Regions from separate parts of the Desulfitobacterium elongatum genome, predicted to be linked through region 2. Evidence: a T-box and tRNA genes for the amino acid it is inferred to sense, from the RefSeq annotation. Region 2 holds a T-box; the other holds one or more tRNA genes.

Region 1 (7,238 bases), 2.3 Mb from region 2:
CCACTTCCGCATGGAACATTATCGATTATAGCATTATGCGTTCTACTGAGTCAAGCCTATAAGGAAAATTTAATATTATATATTTACTATGATTTAAACACTTGGTTTCCTTTGCTTCTCGATGTTATCAGTCATTTGTGAGTTGATTGCTAACTTCATTCCATTGAGTTAAACTAATGTAGAACAATGTCTAGGAGGTGTTTATATGCAAGGCGACATGCAAGAATTCTTAAGTAAAGATAATTGGGCAGTAGTTGGTGTATCTAACGACCCAACAAAGTATGGAAATAAAGTTTACTTCAAATTAAAAAGAGCTGGCTATAATGTCTTTGCCATCAATCCCAAATTAAATGAAATTGACGGGGATCCTTGTTATCACAATCTGAGTACCCTTCCTTTGGTGCCAGATGCTATTAGTGTGGTCGTTCCACCGAAAGTAACTGAACAGATTATCGATGAATGTGCAAAGCTTGGCATCCAAAGAATTTGGATGCAACCAGGTAGCGAAAGCGAAGAGGCGATCCAGAAAGGGAATAAGCAAGGCTTGCACCTTATACATAACCAATGCGTTCTAATCCAAGCTCGGGATAAATCTAAGTGAGCTCTTAGTTAATGCCGTACTCTCTATCTGATGCTCTTTCTAGATCTCTGAAGCCAAACGATATACAGATAGCAAAAACCGCACTGACACCAGTGCGGTTTAAAAATCATATGGAGCGGGTGATGAGAATCGAACTCACGTAACTAGCTTGGAAGGCTAGCGCTCTACCATTGAGCTACACCCGCAAGTGTGGTAGCAGGGGGGGGATTTGAACCCTCGAATGAGCGGGTATGAACCACTTGCCTTAGACCACTTGGCTACCCTGCCATGGCTCCCCGAGTAGGACTCGAACCTACAACCTACCGGTTAACAGCCGGTTGCTCCACCATTGAGCTATCGAGGAATATTAAGATTATCCTGGCGGAGAAGGAGGGATTTGAACCCTCGCAGCAGTTACCCACTCTAACGGTTTAGCAAACCGTCCTCTTCAGCCACTTGAGTACTTCTCCGCAATATTAACTTAATTGGTGCGGAAGACGGGACTTGAACCCGTATGGAGTTACCCACACGCCCCTCAAACGTGCGCGTCTGCCAGTTCCGCCACTCCCGCATTTTATGGAGCCATTGACCGGGATTGAACCGGTGACCTTATCCTTACCAAGGATACGCTCTACCAACTGAGCTACAACGGCATCTTTGAGGATTTGTAATTTTAAATGGTGCGCTCGAAGGGATTCGAACCCCTGGCCTTCTGATTCGTAGTCAGACGCTCTATCCAGCTGAGCTACGAGCGCATGGTTCTTTGGAGCGGGTGACGAGATTCGAACTCGCGACTTTCACCTTGGCAAGGTGACACTCTACCACTGAGTTACACCCGCATAATTTGGATGGTGAGCCATCCGCGACTCGAACGCGGGACACCCTGATTAAAAGTCAGGTGCTCTACCGACTGAGCTAATGGCTCATCTTGCTGGCTGGGGTGGCAGGATTCGAACCTACGAATGCCAGAGTCAAAGTCTGGTGCCTTACCGCTTGGCGACACCCCAATCGGCTTATACTAAATCAACTTCCGTTGACTTAATAACTTGGTTGCGGGAGCCGGATTTGAACCGACGACCTTCGGGTTATGAGCCCGACGAGCTACCGCTGCTCCATCCCGCGATGTTTTGTGGTGGGCAGGGATGGATTCGAACCACCGTACCTTTCGGAACAGATTTACAGTCTGCCGCCTTTAACCACTCGGCCACCTACCCACAATGTTTATGAAATTTGAAATGGCGACCCCGATCGGACTTGAACCGACGATCTCCTGCGTGACAGGCAGGCATGTTAACCACTACACCACGGGGCCTTGTTTTGTTTGGTGGGGGATGACGGGATCGAACCGCCGACATCCTGCTTGTAAGGCAGGCGCTCTCCCAGCTGAGCTAATCCCCCGGAATTTGGTGACCCGTACGGGATTCGAACCCGTGTAGCCGCCGTGAAAGGGCGGTGTCTTAGGCCGCTTGACCAACGGGCCGTTGTTAGCGCAATAACAATAATACATGTCCAAGCTCATCTTGTCAAATACTTTTTGATTTTAATTTGCAATTTTGCAAAGTGAAGATCACAAGTTTCAGTTTTATCCATTTTCTTGTAAATATCCTTTCATCTAATATTTTACAAACGGACAAAGATAAATTTATGACCTTCATTCAGGTTATCTATAAACAGTCACAAGTAGGATCCCTTTTTACCTTAATTCCAGGAATGGAATTTATTTCTCAGCGAATAATAGCAAGGATAAATATGACAGCATTAAAGGAGGCCGTTACTTTTCTGTGATTTGGGAATATGGGGAGCATTAGTGTTTTTAGATCCTCTCAGCGAAGAGGACCTAGCTGTGCAAAGAGCTAATATCTGATTTATCGCTGCAAAAAACAAAAAAACAAAAGCCGCACTGACACCAGTGCGGCTTAAAATTCATATGGAGCGGGTGATGAGAATCGAACTCACGTAACTAGCTTGGAAGGCTAGCGCTCTACCATTGAGCTACACCCGCAAGTGTGGTAGCAGGGGGGGGATTTGAACCCTCGAATGAGCGGGTATGAACCACTTGCCTTAGACCACTTGGCTACCCTGCCATGGCTCCCCGAGTAGGACTCGAACCTACAACCTACCGGTTAACAGCCGGTTGCTCCACCATTGAGCTATCGAGGAATATTAAAATTATCCTGGCGGAGAAGGAGGGATTCGAACCCTCGCAGCAGTTACCCACTCTAACGGTTTAGCAAACCGTCCTCTTCAGCCACTTGAGTACTTCTCCGCAATATTAACTTAATTGGTGCGGAAGACGGGACTTGAACCCGTATGGAGTTACCCACACGCCCCTCAAACGTGCGCGTCTGCCAGTTCCGCCACTCCCGCATTTTATGGAGCCATTGACCGGGATTGAACCGGTGACCTTATCCTTACCAAGGATACGCTCTACCAACTGAGCTACAACGGCATCTTTGAGGATTTGTAATTTTAAATGGTGCGCTCGAAGGGATTCGAACCCCTGGCCTTCTGATTCGTAGTCAGACGCTCTATCCAGCTGAGCTACGAGCGCATGGTTCTTTTGGAGCGGGTGACGAGATTCGAACTCGCGACTTTCACCTTGGCAAGGTGACACTCTACCACTGAGTTACACCCGCATAAATTGGATGGTGAGCCATCCGCGACTCGAACGCGGGACACCCTGATTAAAAGTCAGGTGCTCTACCGACTGAGCTAATGGCTCATCTTGCTGGCTGGGGTGGCAGGATTCGAACCTACGAATGCCAGAGTCAAAGTCTGGTGCCTTACCGCTTGGCGACACCCCAATCGGCTTATACCAAATCAACTTCCGTTGACTTAATAACTTGGTTGCGGGAGCCGGATTTGAACCGACGACCTTCGGGTTATGAGCCCGACGAGCTACCGCTGCTCCATCCCGCGATGTTTTGTGGTGGGCAGGGATGGATTCGAACCACCGTACCTTTCGGAACAGATTTACAGTCTGCCGCCTTTAACCACTCGGCCACCTACCCACAATGTTTATGAAATTTGAAATGGCGACCCCGATCGGACTTGAACCGACGATCTCCTGCGTGACAGGCAGGCATGTTAACCACTACACCACGGGGCCTTGTTTGTTTGGTGGGGGATGACGGGATCGAACCGCCGACATCCTGCTTGTAAGGCAGGCGCTCTCCCAGCTGAGCTAATCCCCCGGAATTTGGTGACCCGTACGGGATTCGAACCCGTGTAGCCGCCGTGAAAGGGCGGTGTCTTAGGCCGCTTGACCAACGGGCCGTTTTTCGCGGAACATTTGTTAGTATATCTGAACTAGGATTGAATGTCAATAGCATTTTTATATTATTGTATTCTGTTATATTTTGTTGTTTTTTGTGCTTTTTTGGGTTGGATAAACTTCGCATTGAGGTCAGGCATTCAGATCTAACTCCTGATGACCTCGACAAATCTATCCACTTTCAGATTCCCAGCAAAAACTTCTGAAGCCTTGATAGGGTAAGCATTATCATGATTTGAAATTAAAACCCTGCCCCCTGCCTCTTGAATAAGAAGCATCCCAGCGGCAATATCCCAAAGATTTAGATCCTTTTCCCAATAAGCATCTAAGCGACCCGCTGCTACATAAGCTAGGGCAATAGCAGCCGTCCCTAATGCTCGCATACCCCCAACTCTGTCAGCCAGTTTTTGGAGTTCTACATCCTGTTTTCTTCGTGCCACTGATACACCTACTATGGACCGCTCTAAACTCTCTGATTCTTTCACTTGGATGCGTTGATTGTTTAATGTAGCCCCCATTCCCTTTTGGGCTGTAAACATTTCATCTATAAGCGGATTATAGACCACTCCGGCGATGGGTTCGCCATTATAGAATAATGCGATAGAAACAGCCAATAGTGGAATCCCTGATGCAAAATTCAAAGTCCCATCGATAGGATCAATCACCCAAATGTACCCTTCATTAGGTAAAAATGCACCAAAAGTACCTTTACCTAAATATTCATGTTCTTCCCCTAAAACTAGATGGTCAGGGTAACTTTTCTTAATCTCATCGATTAGTAAATCTTCCACTCTTGTATCATATTCTGTTACTATATCCATTGCAGAGGATTTCTGATTTACTGTCTTGGAAGTTGCAAAACCAGTTTTAATGACTTCTCCAGCTTTCTTTGCAAGTTCGATCAGTACAGGAATCCAATTATTCTGTTCCATTTTTGCTTCACCCCTCTATAGAGATACTACTCCTTTTCAACAGTATTATCAATTTACCTATTAATATTGTCATATTCAATCATTAAAAAATCGCCGAACTATAACCACTATCCGATTCTTGGATTATTGAAGGCAAATAAGTAAGTCTTCTGCTTCTAGCTTGTCTTATGAACGACGTTTAGCCTAATCGTTTGGTTAGATATCCCTTAGTCGATACAAGCCCTCTAGGACCCATTTATTATGCTCTCTGTCTTGGTATTCCTAGCATTAGTCAAGATACGCGTATTCAATGAAAGAAGTCTCATTTCATGTTCTTTGAATAGATATTTAACTTCTCGATAAAGATCCATTTGCAAATCCTACCCCAAAGGGTTCTTTATAACCTACACAAAGACAACATCTTTTTAAACTAACAATGTTCTTTTATTATTAAGAATCTATAGATAGCCACGAAAAAGCATAGGTATTAAATATTCTGCCTGCCTTTCTTAGCTTTTGCCTCACTCTTTTAATTACCTAACGTATCTTTTCGAGCGACTTCCTAATATTGCTCTAACAAATTATGATGAGCTCGATAAACTTTTGCCCTACTCAAAGGAACTGCCAGACAACTTCAGAAAATTAAATAAGTAAAGTCATAATAGTGAGCCCCAATTTCTCTCTTTCGAGAAATTGGGGCCGTTGTATTCTCGAATATTTGATTTACTGATGTGTGCGTGATTTGACGCTTACACTATCATAGGGTGTGCTTGTATGACTACAAAAGAAAAGCTTTTTCTAAGTATTATTGAAGACCAATCATGACCGAACTTGCTTTGATAATAGCTACTACATCATCGCCAACTTTCAATCCTAAGGATTCTGACGAACCCGAAGTTATACTTGCTGTAACAGACTGACCGTTGATATCAATGACTACTTCAGTTGACACCGGACCGTTTTTCATTCCTGTAATTTTACCTTTTAACTGGTTTCGAGCTGATAATCGCATTAGATAATGCCCCCTTATTCAACATTCTGAAATAGTATGTACACAATTGATACGTATTAAACAAGGCTTCGAACTACTATATGCAGGGGTGACTCTGATACTATTTCTTTGTTTTTTACATCGTAAAAAAGCAAAAAGACCATCTAAAGTAGACGGTCTTTTTGCTTACTTACAGAAAAGACCCGATCGCCCAAAAGTTGATCGAATCTTCTAGTAAAAGTTATTTCATTATTTGATTGCCTTAAGGGTTTCCTCTCTGATTAGTCCAAGCAATTTAGTCTTTAAGTCAAAGAACTCAGGGCTATTTTTAATCTCAAAATCTCTGGGCCGGGGCAGATTAACAGTGATATTCTCTTTTAGTCTTCCCGGACGAGCTGTCATGACATAGACCGAATCAGCTAGGAAGATGGCTTCCTCGACATCATGAGTAATAAAAAGGATGGTCTTCTTTGACTCTTCCCATGCTTTGAGAAGAACTTCCTGCATAATTGTCCGAGTCTGAGCATCTAAAGCACCAAAAGGTTCATCCATTAAAAGGATTTCTGGGTCATTCGCGAGTGCTCGGGCAATGGCCACCCGTTGCTTCATTCCCCCAGATAATTGAATTGGATAATGTTTCTCAAAACCGCGTAACCCGATCAGTTCAAGATAGTGTTGTGCCGTTTCTTTACATTCTTTAGATGAACGTCCCTTTAGCTTAAGTCCAAAGGAAATATTATCCTCTACGCTTAGCCATGGATAGAGTGTATAGGATTGAAAAACCATTCCGCGATCAGGACCTGGGTCCTTCACCTCGTGCCCATCTAGATAGACCTTTCCAGAACTAGGTTCTTCAAGTCCAGCAATAATCCTTAGGATAGTAGATTTTCCACACCCTGAAGGCCCAAGTATGGTGACGAACTCTCCTTCTTTAACCTGAAAAGAGGTTTGATCCAGAGCGGTCATCTCTCCTCCCTTAGTTGAAAACACTTTTCCCACGTGTTCAATAACAAGTTTATTCGCCACTTCATACTCCCTCCTTCCTCATCCAAGAAAATGATACTCTGTAGATTAACTTAAAGATCAGATCCGTAATAAGTCCTAACAATCCAATAATAATAATTCCAACAAAAATCTTATCTGGACGTAAGAACCTTGATGATTGCATAATCATGTATCCTAAACCCCTAGATGCTCCTACGATTTCAGCAACGACTAAATACGTCCAAGCCCATCCAAAGGTAATCCTTAATGTATCCACTATTCCTGGTAGGGAAGCTGGAAGAATGACTTTGCTGAAAAGCTGTCGTTTACTTGCCCCAAGGGTATAAGAAACCTCAACTAGATCATTTTGAACATTTTTTGTTACATCCATAACCATCAAGGTTAGCTGAAAAAATGTCCCGAAGAAAATTACGGCCATCTTCTCCCCTTCACCTAGACCAATCCAAAGGATAAACAAAGGGATAAAAGCTGATGCCG
Region 2 (7,238 bases):
GTCCTTACCTGCATACACATCATAAAGCAACATTGCGTAAGTAAAATTGGGTTCTGGAATTTCCCCAGGTACGGGCTCAGAGGTCTCAAAAGTGGGTAGGAGGAGTACTTGGCCTGGATAGATTCGATCAGGATGCTTTAGATGATTAAGATGGATAATATCGGACATTTCTACCTTATAGGACTTAGCAATCTTGTAGATGCTATCCCCAGGTTGAACGACATAGCGGGCATAATCCATATAAGTTTCCCCCTCTCGCGGTATATTTTACTATATTCCCCGAGAGAGGAAGATGGGAAAGGGTAATTTTTCCACGAATTATCGGACGACTAAGCATGAAATGGACAGGTTCACCATAGAAATGAAGTAAAGGAGTTGAAGGGGGCGGAGAGCATGGGAAATTCTATACTTAAAGGAATGAGTGCAGCTCTGTTTGTTACTGTCATTACTTTATTCGCGGGGATGTTTTGGACAGCCATGGGGCTTGGCGGACTCACAATGTCAACTCTTGTAGATATCGGTTTGATCGCAAGTTGTGTGGCAGCAGGATATCAGGCGGGAAAAATGAGTGGGCAATGGGTACTCGGCGGAGTGTCTGCCTTGGGATATGTCCTTTTATCGATTGTGCTTTTATCCTTATTCCTCGAAGTAAATGGTTGGGGAGTTATTCAGATCGTGGCTGAAGGAGGACTTATCGGGATACTGGCAGGTGCTTTCGGAGTGGGGGGAGGAGCTGGTAAGAATCGACCCGCAGGGAGCTGGAGGTCTTCCGGACGTTTTTCGACTTGGGGAGATCCTTACAATCGTGATTCTTATCGTAGAGATACCTATGAGGAGTGGGATAGCCATGTAGACGATTGGGATGACCGCGAAAGCCGTGATAATGACCGAGAAGATCGAAATAAGAAAAGCGCAAGTGAATACTGGGAAACTGAGAAGAACCTTGAGGATAAGGACTTAAGAAACTCCGATAGGGTCTCACGGACAGGCTTGGATAGGCTTTCCCGGACAAAAGAAATAGGGGCTGAGAAAAGTAAGTGGACAGAAGAGCTTGATTCTTCGAGGCAAAGAGTACACCATGGCTTTGAGAGTTCCGGAAAAAGCTCGGAGGAGGATGAGTGGGAAGATTGGGTGCGCGAAGAAAAGAAAAGCCCCTCATCAAGTTATCGTAAAGCTTGGTGGGAAGAAGACGTTCTTTAGTATAGAATTTGGCAAGGGTTACAGACTAACAAGGAAGATTCTCAAACAAAGGGTGAGTGAGGGAATGGCCTTGATGGAAAATGCCCTTGTTTTTGTATTATTTGGGGCGATCGCAAGTTTCTTTGGATGGGGGATTCTCATCATTCTCTTGTTCTTTATTGGCAAGAAATTTTTTAGGACGGGAGTACAGCGGATCTTCAATCTCGTATTGGGACGGTTGTTAGAGGATCCCTATTCAGAGAATTTAATGGAGCTTTGGAGTGCAGTCCGAAGAACATCGATCCAAAACATCGTAGAAATTAGTCTGAGAGCCCAGTCAGGGAAAGTGATTAAAAGAGCCATGGGTAGTCCTAAACCCATGAATCATTATGATAACCTGATGTTTGTTCCAGCTCAGATGGCACGTCTTCCGATTGACCTGACAGTCCCCGTGGATATGACGGTGACACTTGGGCCAAAGGCTGAGAAACCGATGTCGATACCGATTCCTCTTATGATTGGGGGGATGGGATTTGGAGTTGCCTTAAGTGAGGAGGCGAAAGTAGCCTTAGCCAAAGCAGCTAAAGAATTAGGAACTGCTACGAATTCAGGTGAGGGGCCCTACTTAATTGAGGAACGAAGGGAAGCTGGCAAATATATTTGGCAGGTGAGCCGTACTCCTTATGGTAGAGATCCTCAAGCGATTGCAGCGGCAGACATGCTTGAAGTTCAGATGGGGCAAGGGTCAAGAATGGGAGGACATATCCTAGAGCCCAAGGAGATAAAGGGAAAAGCGCAGAAGCTTATGGGGGTATCCCCGGTCGGGGCTACCATCTTCCCTGCGGGTATTCCAGGAATTACAAAACCGGCAGATTGGCCGCGATATATCGAGGAGTTGCGGCAAGAGGCCGGGGGGATTCCTATCGGTCTTAAGATGATGGGAGGGGGCAGGCTGGAAGCAGATTTAGCTGTCGCCATTGAGGCGGGTTTTGATATTATCTGCGTCGGTGGGGCACAGGGAGCGGCGGGAGGAGCTTCTCCTATCCTTACGGATGATTTCGGAATCCCGAGTATTAATGTCTTATTAAGGGCTCAGCGATATCTGAAGGAGCAAGGAGTCAGACAGGATATTAGCTTGGTTGCGGCTGGAGGATATGCTACGCCTGGAGAGTGCCTTAAGGCATTAGCTCTAGGAGCGGATGCGCTATATCTAGGAACCGTTCCACTTTTTGCCTTAGTCCACAAGCAGCTCGGTAAGGTTTTACCTTGGGAACCTTTGACGCAGCTTGTGTGGTATAATTCGAAGTATAAGAATCGTTTGGATATCCCTTTGGCTTCCCAAAGCGTCGTGAATGTGATGAAGTCCTTCGTGATAGAAATGGAGGAAGGGGTCAGAGCCGTCGGCAAAAAATCGCTTGCCGAGTTAGGACCAAACGACTTAGTGGCTTTGGATGACTGGACGGCGGAAATTACCGGAGTGCCAATAGCTTGAGAATAAAATCTTTCCCCACATTTCAGCGAATTAGAAAAAGGCTTGAGTGGCTCAAGCCTTTTTAAGTACGTTCTTCTTATTGAGTATGCTCTTTTAGTTAAGTTTAAACTTTCTTGCCGCTTGCTGAAGTTCCTGGGCAGTAACGGAGAGTTCCAAGGTCAATTTATTAATTTCTTGCATCGAGAGCATTTGCTCTGAGCCACTCCCTGCCACTTCTTCGGTTTGAGCAGTGGTCTCTTGGCTGATGGAAGCAACTTGAGTTACTTCATGTGAAATCATTTGAGAGCTCTGGCTAAGTTCACTAGAGAAGCTGAAGACCTCCTCGATTTGCTGGTTCACGACTTGGGTATTTTCCTTAATTCGGGTGAAGGCTTGTTGTGCATCCTGGATTGCGAGAGCCCCGCTTTGGACAACCGCTTTTTCGGTACTCATGCTGGCGATCGCTTCTTCCAGACTGGTTTTGATATCAATAATAATTTGTTCAATTTGAGCACTGGAAAGGGTTGATTGTTCTGCTAGCTTTCGAACTTCTTCAGCAACGACGCTAAAGCCGCGACCATGTTCTCCTGCTCGGGCAGCTTCGATCGCTGCATTGAGCGCGAGGAGATTCGTCTGATCAGATATAGCTTTAATCGTCTCCACGATCGAACCGATAACGGCCGATTTTTCACCGAGGGAAGAAATGATCTGACCGGTACTTTCAACAGAATGATGGATTTGGTCCATTTGGAGATTGACTTTCGACATAGCAGTATCCCCGTCTTCAGCGACCTTTAAGGCAAGGCGCGAGGCTTGATCGGCTTGGTCGATATTCTCTTCTATCTTTTGAGTCGCGTGAACAATATCTTGGATCCCCTTCATAATACTTTGTACGCTATTCGCTTGGGTCTGTGAGCCAGAAGCAACTTGGTGTATGGCTTCAGAGACTTGTTTCGCAGCGAGTGCAGTGGTTTCTGATCGTGTTGATAAGATTTGTGAGGATTCGGCGAAGACATCTGCACCGTGGGATATATCCCCTACGAGTGAACGGAAATTCTCTGTCATCTGATTTAAGGATTTACAGAGGGTTCCAATTTCGTCCTTCAGATCCATACAGTAGAGAACTGCGGTGAGATCACCCTTAGCCATGTGATCCGCAAATTCAACTCCACGTCGAAGTGGGGTTGAAACTAAGAAGGCTATGTAGAGTCCATAAAGTAAGACGATAAGGCTCGCTACAATCATGAAGATTAAAAAAGTCCCGATGTTTTTCTCTAGGTCCGCTCCTGCCTTAACCATGTAGTAAATTGTGCCCCCGGCAGCAAGGGTGATGATGGCGTTGATCCCAAACGCCAGTGATAATTTTGAGGATACGGATAAATTGAACCACCAGCGAACAATACGGGAGTGTTTAAAAAAGAATTCGCTTACTCCATTTAAAAGACTTTCCATCCCAGGCCTCCTCAATGTGTTCTTACCTTATCTGTTGTATTGTATAGCTTACGTCCTTGTAAGTGGGATAAGGGGAATTTCGGAAAGATGAAAAAGTTAAAATAAAGATATTGAATGATTATGGGAAATTTAGTGCGTGGATAAGTACGTGAATAAGTGCGTAATAAGCGTGAAAAAGTGTATAAATAAGTACGTGAAAAAAAGAGATAAATTAAGATTCTTAACTACAGTGGGGCGAAAAATAAAAAATGAATTTGAAATAGTTAATAATTGGGGGAATATTGAAGCAATTACATTGTATCACATGTTATTTGAATTGGGGAGTAGGAGCAAGCTTTTTTGACATTGAACTTGAGGATTAGTATAATATATAAAGCTGGATATTTACTGAAAGTATAGCTTTTTTAGTTATACTGAACATGAAATGAACAGATGTACAACTCGAAGAATGTGAGGAATAGTCGGAACCGGCTGTTTAGAGAGAAAGATTGATACGCTGAGAGATCTTTCCAGTCCGGGGCTAGGGTCGCACAGGAGAGGCAAGGGGGAATAGAGTACTCCTTGACGGGTAGCCCGTTATAGCTTAAGAGAGTAGAAATTTTTCTGTATTTTGGGGAGTTTCTTCTAAAAAAGGTGGTACCACGAGCCCTTCGTCCTTTTATGGATGGGGGGCTTTTATAATTGAAAGGAGAGTATTTTATGTCGGACGACTTTAAAATGGAAAAAGTCTATGATCCTCGACAAGTTGAGGAGAAATGGTATCCGTTCTGGGAGGAGAAGGGATACTTTCACGCTGAGGTGGATCAATCCAAGGAAGCCTTCAGTATCGTAATGCCCCCACCAAATGTCACGGGAGCACTTCATCTCGGACATGCGATTGATAATACGATTCAGGATATTCTCACTCGTTTCAAGCGGATGCAGGGTTACAATACGTTATGGCTCCCTGGAACAGACCATGCTGGGATCGCAACTCAGGCCAAAGTCGAGGAGCAGCTCGCCAAAGAAGGAACGAATCGTCACGAACTCGGTCGCGAGAAGTTCATTGAGCGGGTTTGGGAGTGGAAGGAGCAGTATGGGGGACGAATCACCCAGCAACTTCGTCGGATGGGAGCATCTTGTGACTGGTCTCGTGAGCGCTTTACGATGGATGAAGGGTGTTCGAAGGCGGTTCGAGAGGTATTCGTTGACCTTTATAATAAAGGGTTAATCTATCGTGGGAACTATATCGTGAACTGGTGCCCGCATTGCCATACGACAATCTCTGATATTGAAGTCGAGCATGTGGATCGGGAAGGAAACCTTTGGCACTTACGCTATCCTGTCAAAGATAGCGATGAATTCCTCATCGTTGCAACGACACGCCCAGAGACTATGCTCGGAGATACTGCGGTTGCGGTTCATCCGGAAGATGAGCGCTATAAGCATTTAGTGGGGAAAACGATTATTCTTCCTTTAGTCAATCGGGAGATTCCGATCATTGCTGATGAATATGTAGATCGGGAATTCGGTACTGGGGCAGTGAAGATTACACCTGCTCATGACCCGAATGACTTTGAGATGGGACTTCGTCATAACCTCCCTTCGATTGCGGTCATGGACAAAGAAGCTCGGATGAATGAGCAGGCAGGTATATATCAGGGGATGGAGCGCTATGCGGCTCGTAAAGAGATCGCGAAAGACCTTGATGCCCTTGGTGTACTCCTAAAAGTAGATCCTCATCAGCACGCGGTAGGGGAATGCTATCGTTGTTCTACGGTCATCGAGCCAATGGTCAGTAGACAGTGGTTCGTCAAAATGGAGCCCTTGGCAAAGCCTGCCATGGAGGTCGTTCGGGAAGGAATTCTGGAATTCGTACCGGACCGCTTCGCAAAAATCTATCTCGGATGGCTTGAGAATATCCGTGATTGGTGTATTTCCCGTCAGCTTTGGTGGGGCCATCGAATCCCCGTATGGTACTGCGAAGACTGTGGAGCGGAGATCAGTGCCAAAGTGGATCCAGACGTTTGCCCGAAATGCGGTTCAAAGCATCTGCAGCAAGATCCAGACGTATTGGATACCTGGTTCTCTTCAGGACTCTGGCCGTTCTCCACGATGGGGTGGCCTGAGCAGACTCCAGAGCTTAAGCAGTTCTATCCAACCTCGGTCCTGGTTACAGGACGGGATATCATTTTCTTCTGGGTTGCTCGCATGATCTTTACCGGACTGGAATTCATGAAGGAAGTTCCCTTCAAGAAAGTCATGATCCATGGCTTGGTTCTCGATGCTCAAGGTCGGAAGATGAGTAAATCCCTTGGCAACGGTGTGGATCCCATCGAGGTGATTGATCAGTATGGCGCCGACACCCTTCGCTTCATGTTGATCACAGGAAATACTCCTGGCAATGATCTACGCTTTCATCCTGAGCGCCTGGAAGCCACTCGGAACTTCGCCAATAAGATTTGGAACGCGTCTCGCTTTGTGCTCTTGAATCTTCAGGATTATGAGGAAGCACCGCGCGGGGAATTGAAGCTAGCGGATCGCTGGATTCTTTCTCGTTATGAAGCCACGACCCAGGCTGTTACTGAGGCACTCGACCGTTTTGATCTGGGTGAGGCAGCACGTCTTCTCTATGAATTCATCTGGAACGAGTTCTGCGATTGGTATATCGAGCTTGCGAAGGGTCGACTCTATGATAAGGAACATCCAGAAGCTCGGCATGCGGTACAGTCCGTTCTTCTCGAGATTCTGGAAGGGACGATGCGACTCCTTCATCCCTATATGCCGTTTATCACTGAGGAGATATGGCAAAACCTCCCCGTTAAGGGAGAAAGCATCATGATGCAGCCCTGGCCTAAGGTGTCTGGATATCGGAACGATTCTGTGGAAAAACAGATGAACTTGATTATGGAGGTCATCAAAGCCATTCGGAATATTCGTGCTGAGATGAATGTCCAACCTGGGAAAAAGGCAGAAATCATTCTTGTTGCTCCAGAAACGGAAAATCGTGAGGTTCTTGAGCTCGGCAAGGAAAGTATTCGCCATCTGGCAGGAGGCTCACAGGTTGATGTCGTCGCCAGCTTGGAGCTTAAACCTGCTCAGGCCGCAAGTGCTGTGCTCGATGGGGTAGAGGTATATCTTCCACTACGCGGACTTC

Evidence for each region. The T-box of region 2 lies ahead of ACZ42W_RS03285 (valine--tRNA ligase). A T-box ahead of a tRNA ligase gene usually reads a tRNA of that ligase, here a tRNA-Val.
Region 1: it has a tRNA-Val gene. The T-box ahead of ACZ42W_RS03285 (valine--tRNA ligase) is inferred to sense a tRNA for this amino acid. The anticodon was not compared.

What each region holds. Positions count from the first base shown of each region.
Region 1 is NZ_AP038772.1:3,225,324-3,232,561, forward strand. It holds tRNA gene ACZ42W_RS15135 (tRNA-Gly) at 1-10, opposite strand, end outside; gene ACZ42W_RS15140 (CoA-binding protein) at 206-601, shown strand; tRNA gene ACZ42W_RS15145 (tRNA-Gly) at 713-786, opposite strand; tRNA gene ACZ42W_RS15150 (tRNA-Met) at 792-868, opposite strand; tRNA gene ACZ42W_RS15155 (tRNA-Asn) at 870-944, opposite strand; tRNA gene ACZ42W_RS15160 (tRNA-Ser) at 960-1,050, opposite strand; tRNA gene ACZ42W_RS15165 (tRNA-Leu) at 1,067-1,151, opposite strand; tRNA gene ACZ42W_RS15170 (tRNA-Thr) at 1,158-1,233, opposite strand; tRNA gene ACZ42W_RS15175 (tRNA-Arg) at 1,259-1,335, opposite strand; tRNA gene ACZ42W_RS15180 (tRNA-Gly) at 1,345-1,419, opposite strand; tRNA gene ACZ42W_RS15185 (tRNA-Lys) at 1,430-1,505, opposite strand; tRNA gene ACZ42W_RS15190 (tRNA-Gln) at 1,513-1,587, opposite strand; tRNA gene ACZ42W_RS15195 (tRNA-Met) at 1,628-1,702, opposite strand; tRNA gene ACZ42W_RS15200 (tRNA-Tyr) at 1,711-1,794, opposite strand; tRNA gene ACZ42W_RS15205 (tRNA-Asp) at 1,817-1,892, opposite strand; tRNA gene ACZ42W_RS15210 (tRNA-Val) at 1,903-1,978, opposite strand; tRNA gene ACZ42W_RS15215 (tRNA-Glu) at 1,985-2,060, opposite strand; tRNA gene ACZ42W_RS15220 (tRNA-Gly) at 2,509-2,582, opposite strand; tRNA gene ACZ42W_RS15225 (tRNA-Met) at 2,588-2,664, opposite strand; tRNA gene ACZ42W_RS15230 (tRNA-Asn) at 2,666-2,740, opposite strand; tRNA gene ACZ42W_RS15235 (tRNA-Ser) at 2,756-2,846, opposite strand; tRNA gene ACZ42W_RS15240 (tRNA-Leu) at 2,863-2,947, opposite strand; tRNA gene ACZ42W_RS15245 (tRNA-Thr) at 2,954-3,029, opposite strand; tRNA gene ACZ42W_RS15250 (tRNA-Arg) at 3,055-3,131, opposite strand; tRNA gene ACZ42W_RS15255 (tRNA-Gly) at 3,142-3,216, opposite strand; tRNA gene ACZ42W_RS15260 (tRNA-Lys) at 3,227-3,302, opposite strand; tRNA gene ACZ42W_RS15265 (tRNA-Gln) at 3,310-3,384, opposite strand; tRNA gene ACZ42W_RS15270 (tRNA-Met) at 3,425-3,499, opposite strand; tRNA gene ACZ42W_RS15275 (tRNA-Tyr) at 3,508-3,591, opposite strand; tRNA gene ACZ42W_RS15280 (tRNA-Asp) at 3,614-3,689, opposite strand; tRNA gene ACZ42W_RS15285 (tRNA-Val) at 3,699-3,774, opposite strand; tRNA gene ACZ42W_RS15290 (tRNA-Glu) at 3,781-3,856, opposite strand; gene ACZ42W_RS15295 (inositol monophosphatase family protein) at 4,001-4,786, opposite strand; gene ACZ42W_RS15300 (TOBE domain-containing protein) at 5,571-5,777, opposite strand; gene ACZ42W_RS15305 (ABC transporter ATP-binding protein) at 6,006-6,782, opposite strand; gene ACZ42W_RS15310 (ABC transporter permease) at 6,784-7,238, opposite strand, start outside.
Region 2 is NZ_AP038772.1:722,911-730,148, forward strand. It holds gene ACZ42W_RS03265 (LysM peptidoglycan-binding domain-containing protein) at 1-240, opposite strand, end outside; gene ACZ42W_RS03270 (TIGR04086 family membrane protein) at 394-1,200, shown strand; gene ACZ42W_RS03275 (FMN-binding glutamate synthase family protein) at 1,274-2,671, shown strand; gene ACZ42W_RS03280 (methyl-accepting chemotaxis protein) at 2,765-4,102, opposite strand; T-box leader at 4,538-4,763, shown strand; gene ACZ42W_RS03285 (valine--tRNA ligase) at 4,802-7,238, shown strand, end outside.